Regions from separate parts of the Aeromicrobium sp. CFBP 8757 genome, predicted to be linked through region 1. Evidence: predicted binding sites of a transcription regulator. Region 1 holds the regulator's gene; each other region holds the start of a gene.
The links. The regulator LexA, encoded in region 1, represses DNA repair genes until DNA is damaged. The targets are predictions, from matches to a motif close to TCGAACANNTGTTCGA.
Positions count from the first base shown of each region.

Region 2: the regulator LexA is predicted to act here: its motif matches at 1,901-1,916, upstream of ruvC (crossover junction endodeoxyribonuclease RuvC).
Region 3: the regulator LexA is predicted to act here: its motif matches at 1,236-1,251, upstream of IFT73_RS05275 (HNH endonuclease signature motif containing protein).

Region 1 covers NZ_JACYUM010000001.1:810,048-813,316, reverse strand. The annotation lists gene IFT73_RS03980 (SDR family NAD(P)-dependent oxidoreductase) at 10-846, opposite strand; gene lexA (transcriptional repressor LexA) at 930-1,655, shown strand; gene galE (UDP-glucose 4-epimerase GalE) at 1,733-2,704, opposite strand; gene IFT73_RS03965 (ATP-dependent DNA helicase) at 2,726-3,269, opposite strand, start outside.
Region 2 covers NZ_JACYUM010000001.1:963,156-966,424, reverse strand. The annotation lists gene ruvB (Holliday junction branch migration DNA helicase RuvB) at 1-740, opposite strand, end outside; gene ruvA (Holliday junction branch migration protein RuvA) at 758-1,348, opposite strand; gene ruvC (crossover junction endodeoxyribonuclease RuvC) at 1,345-1,884, opposite strand; gene IFT73_RS04710 (YebC/PmpR family DNA-binding transcriptional regulator) at 2,048-2,809, opposite strand; gene pdxT (pyridoxal 5'-phosphate synthase glutaminase subunit PdxT) at 2,877-3,269, opposite strand, start outside.
Region 3 covers NZ_JACYUM010000001.1:1,069,893-1,073,161, forward strand. The annotation lists gene IFT73_RS05260 (hypothetical protein) at 1-224, opposite strand, end outside; gene IFT73_RS05265 (TMEM175 family protein) at 221-790, opposite strand; gene IFT73_RS05270 (hypothetical protein) at 889-1,173, shown strand; gene IFT73_RS05275 (HNH endonuclease signature motif containing protein) at 1,282-2,571, shown strand; gene IFT73_RS19515 (pentapeptide repeat-containing protein) at 2,646-2,966, opposite strand; gene cobA (uroporphyrinogen-III C-methyltransferase) at 3,028-3,269, opposite strand, start outside.

The DNA of each region.
Region 1 (3,269 bases):
CCGGGCGCGTCAGCGCAGCCCGGCCCGGCGGAGCCGGCGGGCGCCCAGGCGGCGCATGAGGGGGTCGACCCGCATCGCGAGCGTCGGGGCCAGCGACGCCGAGCGGGCCACCACACCGCGCCACACCGGCAGGGTCCGGTACACGCGGCCGGTCCCGAACATCGCGACGAGCTCGCGCGCGACCGTCTCGGGGGTCAGCAGCACGCCTGCCGCCAGGATCTCGCGGGTGCTGCCGCTCGCGTCGAAGCCCTCGAGCATCGCGGTCGACACGCCGTCGGGGCACACCGCGTGCACGCGGATGCCGTCGCGCCTCAGCTCGGACGCGATCGAGGTGGCCAGCGACAGCACGGCGGCCTTCGTCGCGGCGTAGACGCTCAGGTTCGGCACGGGTGCGTGGGCGCTCAACGACGCGACGATGCCGATCTCGCCGCCGGTCACACCGATCGCCGCCTGCTCGCGGAAGGCGTCGGTGGCCGCCCGCGCTCCCCACGCCACCCCGAGCACGTTGACCTCGACGCTGAGACGCACCTGCCCGTCCGTGAGGTCGCCCAGGTCTCCGTCGAAGGCGACGCCCGCGTTGCACACCCACGCGCCCAGCGGTGCGATCTCGCGCGCCCGGGCCGCCACGGCGCGGTTCGCCGCCGGATCGGTCACGTCGAGGGCCGCGCCCGAGTGGGCACCGATCTCGGCGACAGTCGCCGCGGCGGCGGACGCGTCCAGGTCGGTCACGACGACGAGGTACCCGCGGCCCACGAGCTCGGCGGCGATCGCGCGGCCGATGCCGCGGGCGGCTCCCGTCACGACGGCGGAAAGGGGCTGGTCGGGGCTCACGAGCGTCTGGGGCACCGCGTCACGGTAGGCGACACGCCCGCGACACGCCATCGAACATATGTTTGAACTGACCCCCTCGTCCGGGCTACTGTCAGCCCATGACCGATGAGCGCACCGCCGACGTCACCGAGCTCCCCGACGGACCCGCCGACTCCTCCGGGCTGACCGCCCGGCAGCGCAAGGTGCTGGAGTTCCTGCGCGACGAGATCGAGAAGCGCGGCTACCCGCCCAGCATGCGCGAGATCGGCGCGGCGGTCGGTCTGACGAGCACGTCGTCGGTCGCGCACCAGCTGCGCGCGCTCGAGGCGCTGGGCTACGTCAAGCGCGATCCCAACCGTCCCCGCGCGCTCGAGATCTTCCTGCCCGACGTCATGGCGGCCCGGCGCTCGATGAGCGCGGCGCCCGAGGCCGAGGGCTTCGACGAGACCGGCATCAACGACGCGGCACCGTCGGCCGTCAACATCCCGATGGTGGGCCGCATCGCCGCGGGCGGGCCGATCCTGGCCGAGCAGCGCGTCGAGGAGATCTTCCCGATGCCCAAGTCGCTGGTCGGCGACGGCACGTTGTTCATGCTCGAGGTCTCCGGCGACTCGATGATCGACGCCGCGATCTGCAGCGGTGACTACGTCGTCATCCGCCAGCAGCCCGATGCCGAGAACGGCGAGATCGTCGCCGCGATGCTCGACGGCGAGGCCACGGTCAAGACGTTCCAGCGCAAGAACGGTCAGGTGTGGCTGCTCCCGCACAATGACGACTACTCCCCCATCGACGGCACCCACGCCACGATCCTGGGCAAGGTCACGGCGGTCATCCGCCGCGTCTGAGCCCGTCGGACCGCCTCACCGTCCGTCCCTAGCCGACGGACGGTGGGGCGTACAGGTCGTCCACGAGCGCTACGACGTCACTCGCTGCGTTCGTTCGACCTACGCGCCTGCCAGGCGCTGCGCACCATGTCGTCGATCGAGTGGCGCATGGTCCAGCCGAGGTCGCGGGCGGCGAGCTCGCCCGAGGCGACGATGCGGGCCGGGTCGCCCGCGCGCCGCTCGCCCACCTCGGGCTCGAAGGCGATGCCCGTCGCCTCGGCCACGGCCGTCATGATCTGGCGCACCGAGACGCCGTCGCCGCTGCCGAGGTTGTAGACCGGCTCGAGCGTGCCGCCGTCGAGCAGCGTGCGCGCCGCGACGACGTGCGCGTCGGCGAGATCGGCGACGTGGATGTAGTCGCGCTCGCACGTGCCGTCGGCCGTCGGGTAGTCGGCGCCGTTGACGCGAGGTGTGCGCCCCTCGAGCAACGCCTCGATGACCAGCGGGAACAGGTTGTGCGGGCTCGTGTCGTACAGCTCGGGGACGGCCGACCCGACGACGTTGAAGTAGCGCAGCGACGTGTGGTGCACGCCGAACGCCCGCGCGGCGTCACGCAGCAGCCACTCGCCGATCAGCTTGGTCTCGCCGTACGGCGACTCCGGCGACGTGGGGGTCTGCTCGGTGACGAGGTCGACGTCGGGCGTGCCGTAGACCGCGGCACTCGACGAGAAGACGATCTTGTCGACGCCCGCCTCGCCCATCGCCTGCAGCAGCGCAACGGTGCCCTGCACGTTCTGCTCGTACGTGTGGAGCGGACGCTGCACCGAGACACCGGCGTACTTGAAGCCGGCGAGGTGCACGACGGCCTGGACTTCGTGCTCGACCATCGCCTTGGCGACGACCTCGGCGTCGAGGATCGTCGCGTCGACGAACGTCACGTCGGACGGGACGAACGCCCGGTGCCCGCTCGACAGGTCGTCGACCACGACGCACTCGAGCCCCGCCTGCACGAAGGCGCGGACGACGTGCGAACCGATGTAGCCGGCTCCGCCGGTGACGAGGACACTCATGCGTCCCAGCCTGTCAGACCGTCACGAGCCGCTGCGCCCGCGGGCGGACTCGTCGAGCCGCCGCAGCGCCGACAGCGCCGTCGCGCGATCGGTCGTGCGCCACATGTCGGGCATCGACGCGGTCAGGAACGAGCCGTAGCGTGCCGTCACGACGCGAGGGTCGAGGATCGCGACGACGCCGCGGTCGGTCGTGCGACGGATCAGCCGCCCCGTGCCCTGCGCCAGCAGCAGCGCGGCGTGCTGGGCGGCGACCGCCATGAACCCGTTGCCGCCGCGCTTCTCGACGAGACGCTGACGGGCACTCATGAGGGGGTCGTCGGGCCGCGGGAAGGGGATGCGGTCGATGATGACGAGCTGGCACGTGTCGCCCGGCAGGTCGACGCCCTGCCACAGGCTCAGCGTGCCGAACAGGCAGCTGCTGGGCGACTCGGCGAACCGGCGGGCCAGCTCGGGCAGCTGCGCGTCACCCTGGCACCAGATGTCGAGGTCGGGCAGACGCTCCCGCACCTCCTCGGCGGCCTTCTCGGCACCGCGGCGCGACGAGAACAGGCCCAGCGTGCGTCCG
Region 2 (3,269 bases), 150 kb from region 1:
GCGACGTCGTGGTCGACGACTCCCCCGGCTCGCACCTCGGCGTAGTCGCGCACCCGGCGCAGCAGCCGGTTGGCGATGCGCGGCGTGCCCCGTGACCGCGACGCGATCTCGCGCCCGCCGTCGTCGGTGACCCGCAGGTCGAGCAGCCCGGCCGACCGGTCGACGATGCGGTGCAGCTCGTCGGTGTCGTAGTAGTCGAGCTGGGCCGTGAACCCGAACCGGTCGCGCAGGGGGCTGGGCAGCAGACCCGCCCGGGTCGTCGCGCCGGCGACGGTGAACGGCGGGATCTCGAGCGGGATGGCCGTGGCGCCGGGCCCCTTGCCGACGATCACGTCGACCCGGAAGTCCTCCATCGCCATGTAGAGCAGCTCCTCGGCCGGTCTCGACATGCGGTGGATCTCGTCGATGAACAGGACGTCGCCCTCGTTGATCCCCGACAGGATCGCCGCGAGGTCGCCGGCGTGCTGGATCGCCGGACCGCTCGTGATGCGCAACGGGGCGCCCAGCTGGTTCGCGATGATCATGGCCAGCGTCGTCTTGCCGAGGCCGGGCGGTCCGGACAGCAGGACGTGGTCGGGGGTGCGGCCACGGGCGACGGCCGCCTCGAGCATCAGCGAGAGCTGCTCGCGCACGCGCTCCTGTCCGACGAGCTCGTCGAGCGTGCGGGGTCGCAGGGCGGCCTCGAACGCCCGGTCCTCGGGGTTGGCCTCGGCCACGATCGCCTCGAAGCCGTCGTCCATGAGTCCGTCGTCGTGCATCAGCGGGTCTTCGCCAGAGAACGGAGCGCGTCGCGCAGGATCGTCGAGACGTCCGGCACCTCGCCGGGCGGCAGGTCACCCGCGACGGTGTCGAGCGCGGCCTCGGCGTCTCGGGTCGACCAGCCCAGGCCGAGCAGCGCCTCGTGCACCTGCCCGCGCCACGACGCCGCGCCGGCGGCGACCGTGGTCGTCACGCCCACGCGGTCCTTGAGCTCGACGACGATGCGCTCGGCGCCCTTGCGTCCGATGCCGGGGACGGTCGTCAGGGTCGCGAGGTCGCCCTGGCCGATGGCCTGGCGCAGCCGGTCGGGGTCGAGGACCGCCAGCATCGCCTGGGCGACCTTGGGGCCGACGCCGCTCGCGGTCTGCACGAGCTCGAACATGTCGCGCTCGTCGGGCGTCGCGAAGCCGAAGATCGTCAGGGAGTCCTCGCGCACGACCATCGACGTCGACAGCTGCACCTCGCGCCCGATGCGCAGGGACGCGATCGTGCCGGGCGTGCACATGACCTGCAGGCCGACGCCGCCGACGTCGAGCACCGCCGACGTCAGGGTGACGGCCGCGACAGGGCCCCGGACGTGGGCGATCATCGGACCGCCGCCGTGCGGGATGCCTGCTCGGCCTTGGCGATGGCCTCCTGCAGGCGGTTCTGGGCCCCGCCGCGCCAGATGTGGCAGATCGCGAGGGCCAGCGCGTCGGCGGCGTCGGCGGGCTTCGGAGCCTCGGTCAGCCGCAGGAGCCGCGTGACCATGCCGGTGACCTGAGCCTTGTCGGCCCGGCCGCTGCCGGTGACGGCGGCCTTGACCTCGCTGGGCGTGTGGAGGTGCACCGGGATGCCGTGGCGCGCGGCGACCAGCATCGCGATGCCACTGGCCTGGGCGGTGCCCATCACGGTGCTGACGTTGTGCTGGCTGAAGACCCGCTCGACCGCGACGACGTCGGGCCGGTGGGCGACCACGCTGGCGTCGATGAGCTGCTCGAGCTGGTGCAGGCGGCGGGCGGTGTCGAGCTCGGCCGGGGTGCGGAACACGCCGACGTGCACCATCGACAGCGTCCGGCCGACGCTGCCGTCGACGACGCCGACTCCGCAGCGCGTGAGTCCGGGGTCGATGCCGAGCACCCTCATGCGGGCGCCACGCAGATAGAACGCATGTTCGACAGCCTAGACGTCGAAACCGTCACCCCCGGTCCGACGCGCCGTCCCACCCGGTCGCCAACCCAGATGTGCGGACGAGCGGACCCTCGGAAGGCACGGATTCGGTTCGCTTCTCCGCACATCTGGGCTGGGACTACTGCACCTGGGCCATGACCTCGTCGGAGGCGTCGAAGTTGGCGAAGACGTTCTGGACGTCGTCGCTGTCCTCGAGGGCGTCGATGAGTCGCATGATCTTGGTGGCCGCGTCGACGTCGACGTCGACCGTCATGGTCGGGACGAACAACGCGTCGGCCGAGTCGTAGTCGAGGCCGGCCTCCTGCAGCGCCGTGCGGACGGCCACGAGGTCGGTCGCCTCGCTGATGACCTCGAACGAGCCGTCCAGGTCGTTGACCTCCTCGGCGCCGGCGTCGAGGACGGCCACCAGGACGTCGTCCTCGTTGGTCGGGCCGCCCTCCTGCTCCTGCGGGACGATGATGACGCCCTTGCGGTGGAACATGTAGGACACCGAGCCCGGATCGGCCATCGTGCCGCCGTTGCGGGTCATCGCGGTGCGGACCTCCATCGCGGCACGGTTCTTGTTGTCGGTCAGGCACTCGACCAGCAGCGCGACGCCGCCGGGGGCGTAGCCCTCGTACATGATCGTGGTGTAGTCGACGGCGTCGGCGCCGACACCACCGCCGCGCTTGACGGCCCGATCGATGTGGTCCTTGGGCACCGACGACTTGCGGGCCTTCTGGATCGCGTCGTACAGCGTGGGGTTGCCGTCGGGGTCGGGACCGCCGATGCGGGCGGCGACCTCGATGTTCTTGACCATCTTGGCGAACATCTTGCCGCGCTTGGCGTCGACGATGGCCTTCTTGTGCTTCGTGGTCGCCCACTTGGAATGCCCTGACATGAGGGACCCTCTCTTCGGCTGTGAAACGAGTGCTCGGCGGTTCAGCGAGCCCCGAGTGCTCGACGGTCTACGACTGCTGGACGAGGTCGACGAAGTAGCGATGAACGCGATCGTCGTCGCCCACTTCGGGGTGGAACGAGGTCGCCATGACGCTGCCCTGCCGGACCGCCACGATTCTACCGGCTGCCGGGCCCTCCGGGACCGTGGCGAGCACGTCCACGGCGGGTCCGACCTCCTCGACCCACGGCGCGCGGATGAAGACGGCGTGCACCGGGTCGTCGAGACCGGCGACGTCGATGTCGCCCTCGAACGAGTCGACCTGGCGTCCGAACGCGTTGCGCCGCACCGTGATGTCGAGCCCGCCGAGGGTCTCCTGACCTGCGATGCCGTCCTCGATGCGGTCGGCCAGCATGATCATGCCGGCGCACGTGCCGAACGTCGGCAGGCCGCCGCGGATGCG
Region 3 (3,269 bases), 260 kb from region 1:
AGACGTGGTGACGTCAGGCTCAGCGCCTCCACGACGAGCCGCTGGCGGGTGCCGTTCTCGACCCGGACGAACACCTCACGGCCCATGCGCTCGGTCCGCGACTGGTCGAGGTGCATCGCGACGCCGTCCGGCAGGGGTGCCACGACGGGGGAGTCGCCGGACGACTCGCAGGCGGCGAGCGCGCCCACCAGCACCAGCGTCGCGGTCAGGAGGGTGCGCCTCATCGACGGGACGCGAGCACGTGACGGACGGGCCGCTCGAGCAGCAGGAGCAGCAGCGACCACAGGCCCACCGCGGGCAGCGCGACGGCCACGACGAAGGCCGTCGTCACCAGGATCAACGAGACCGGCGCCTGGTGCGATGCCGACGAGGCGGCGTGCCGGACCAGCAGGAATCTCTGCCAGGTCAGCGTCGCGCTCGTGGCGACGAGGGTGCCGATGTAGATGCCGTGCACGAGACGCTCGTCGGTCGCCGAGCCCAGCAGCGCGGTCGGGAACGGTAGGAAGACGATCGTCGCGAGCCACGCCAGATTGGCAGCGACGAGGTGCGGCACGGTGCGCTCGACGTCGTCGTACATCTCGTGGTGGATGACCCAGAACGCCGCGATGACGACGAAGCTGAGGACGAACGAGACGAGCTCGAACGAGTGGTCGTCGAGGAGCTCGCCGACCGGGACGTCGCCGGCGTCCTGGGCGACGTCGACGAGCGGCAGCACGAGCAGGGTCATCGCGATCGCGACCGTCGCGTCCCCGAACGCGAGGAGGCGGTCGACGCCGCGGGAGGAGGCCATGCGCCCAGTATGGGTCCGTCGTGCGGCCGGTGTCTCGAAGCCGGTACACGACGGTCCTCCCGGTGCTACCGTCGATCTCCCCTCACCGAGGAGTCGACATGGATCTCGCAGAGCTGATGGACACCGTCATCGAGCCGTCCGCGGTCCACGTGGCCGGCGAGGGTGAACGGCTCGTCACGATGAGGCTCGCCGACGACTTCAGCATCGGCATGCGGCTCCACCAGTGCGACTCGTACCGGAAGTGGGACGTCCTCGAGATCGCGGTGCGGCCGACCGGCGCACACGAGACGATCAGCGACGACGACGTGCGCGAGCTCCCGATGAGAGCGCTGATCGACGAGGCGCGACGCCTCGCGACCAAGAGCGCGAAGCCGGTCGGGTAGCTGTCTCTCGCCTGTGCATGACGTGGGACGTGTGTCGGTGGTGGGTAGTAGATTGGACTCATTCGAACAGGTGTTCTAGTCGGGTTGAGTCAGGTCGGGGGTGGTGTGGTGATCGTGGATCAGCTGTCGTCGCTGGCCGATGACCTCGCCGCGCTCGAGCCCTGGCAGTTGACGGGCACTGAGGTGCGCGAGGTGATCGTGGCGGTGCAGCGCACCCGCACCGCCCTGGACGCGACGATGTCGCGGCTGGTGGGGTGTGCCGATCAGATGGGACTCGCGAAGGACGACGGTGCGGCCTCGACGACGGCGTGGCTGTCGGCGGCGGCGAACATGACCAAGGGGGCGGCGTCCAAGCTGGTCGGCCTGTCGAAGGGCGTCGGGTGCGAGGCGACCCGTGCGGCGTGGGGTCGCGGTGAGCTGTCGACCGATCAGGCGGCGGTCATCATCAAGGCCATCGGCGCGCTGCCGGACTGGGTCGACGACCAGCCCCGCGCCGACGCCGAGACCCACCTGATCGCCCTGGCCGCCGAGCACGACCTGGAGGGCCTGCAGCGCCTGGCGCACCGGGTGCTGGAGGTCATCGACCCCGACGGCTACGACGAGCACCTCGGCGAGCAGCTGCGTCAGGAAGAGGAGCGGGCCCGGGTCCGCACCCGCTTCGCCATGGCTCGCCGCGGCGACGGCACCTCACGCGGCACCTTCGTCCTGGGTGACACCGATGGCGACGTGCTGCGCGCCGCGATCGAGGGGATCATCGCCCCCCGCCGCAACGGTGCGGCTGCCGAGTCGTTCGGGATGGGCGCCGATGACTGGGCCACGCTTCCCCGTGACCAGAAGATGGGCCACGCCTTCGCCGAGCTCGTCAACCACCTGCCCACCGACGCCCTGCCCACCGCCGGGGGCCTGGCTGCGACGGTCGCGGTGACGATCGACGCCGACAACCTGGCCACCGGAACCGGAACGGCCACCAACACGTCGGGCACCACGATGTCGGCCACGAAAGCTCAGCGGATGGCGTGCAACGCCCACTTGGTGGCACTGCTGCTGGACGGCGACTCGCGCGTCGTCGACCACGGCACCACCCGCCGGTTGTACGACCGCCACCAGAGGCTGATCCTGGCGACCCGCGACGGCGGGTGCGTGTTCCCGCGCTGTGACCGGCCACCGGCCTGGTGCGAGGCGCATCACCTGGACTTCTGGGCCGAAGGTGGTCCCACCGATCTCGACAACGCAGCCCTGCTGTGCCATTTTCATCACCACTTGGTGCACGAGGGGCAGTGGACCGCCCGCATGGCCGATGACGGCATCGTCGAAGTCATCCCACCACCACACGTCGACCCCGACCAGACCCCACAACGCCACTCCCGCTTCACCCGACAACACCCCCGCGCCGGCTGACATCCACGTCTTCGACGGGTGGCGCACCCCGATGCAAGACCTCACGCGCCTTCAGCGCCAGCGCATCGCGACCATTACGGTCGTGGCATCCCGAACCCAAGGGGCAACCCAGCGACCCGTTCCGTCGTGACTCCCGACAGCTTCGCTCCGTCGACCCGCACGCCGTCCAGGACGGTTCGCCCATGATCAGTACCGGTGTTGACGTAGGTGAACGTCGTCTCCGTGAGGTCAGCGAAGCTCAGATCGGCGTCGGTGAAGTCGCACCCCGCGAAGGTGGCACCTCGGAGGGAGGCGGCGACGAGGAGGGCGTTGGCGAAGGAGCACAGCCGGAAGTGACGCCGTCGAACGTGGCGTGGCGAAGGTCGGCACCCGCGAAGTCGCACCGATCGAACCATCGCACGTCAGGGTCCACGTCACCCGCACGCAGTCCTGCAAAGCTCAGGCGCTCGGCCCTGATCATGGCGAGGACGTATCTCGTTCCGCCCAGGCCGGCGAGAGGGTCACCACGTCGCCGATGATCGTGATGGCGGGGGACTCGGCACCGGCCGCCGCCGCGACCTCGGCGAGGGTCGAGAGCGTGGCGACGGTGACCCGCTGCGTCGGGGTGCAGCCGCGCTCGACGATCGCGGCGGGGGTGTCGGGGGCGTGGCCACCGGCCACCAGCTCGGCGCACGTGTCGGCCAGGCGCTTGACGCCCA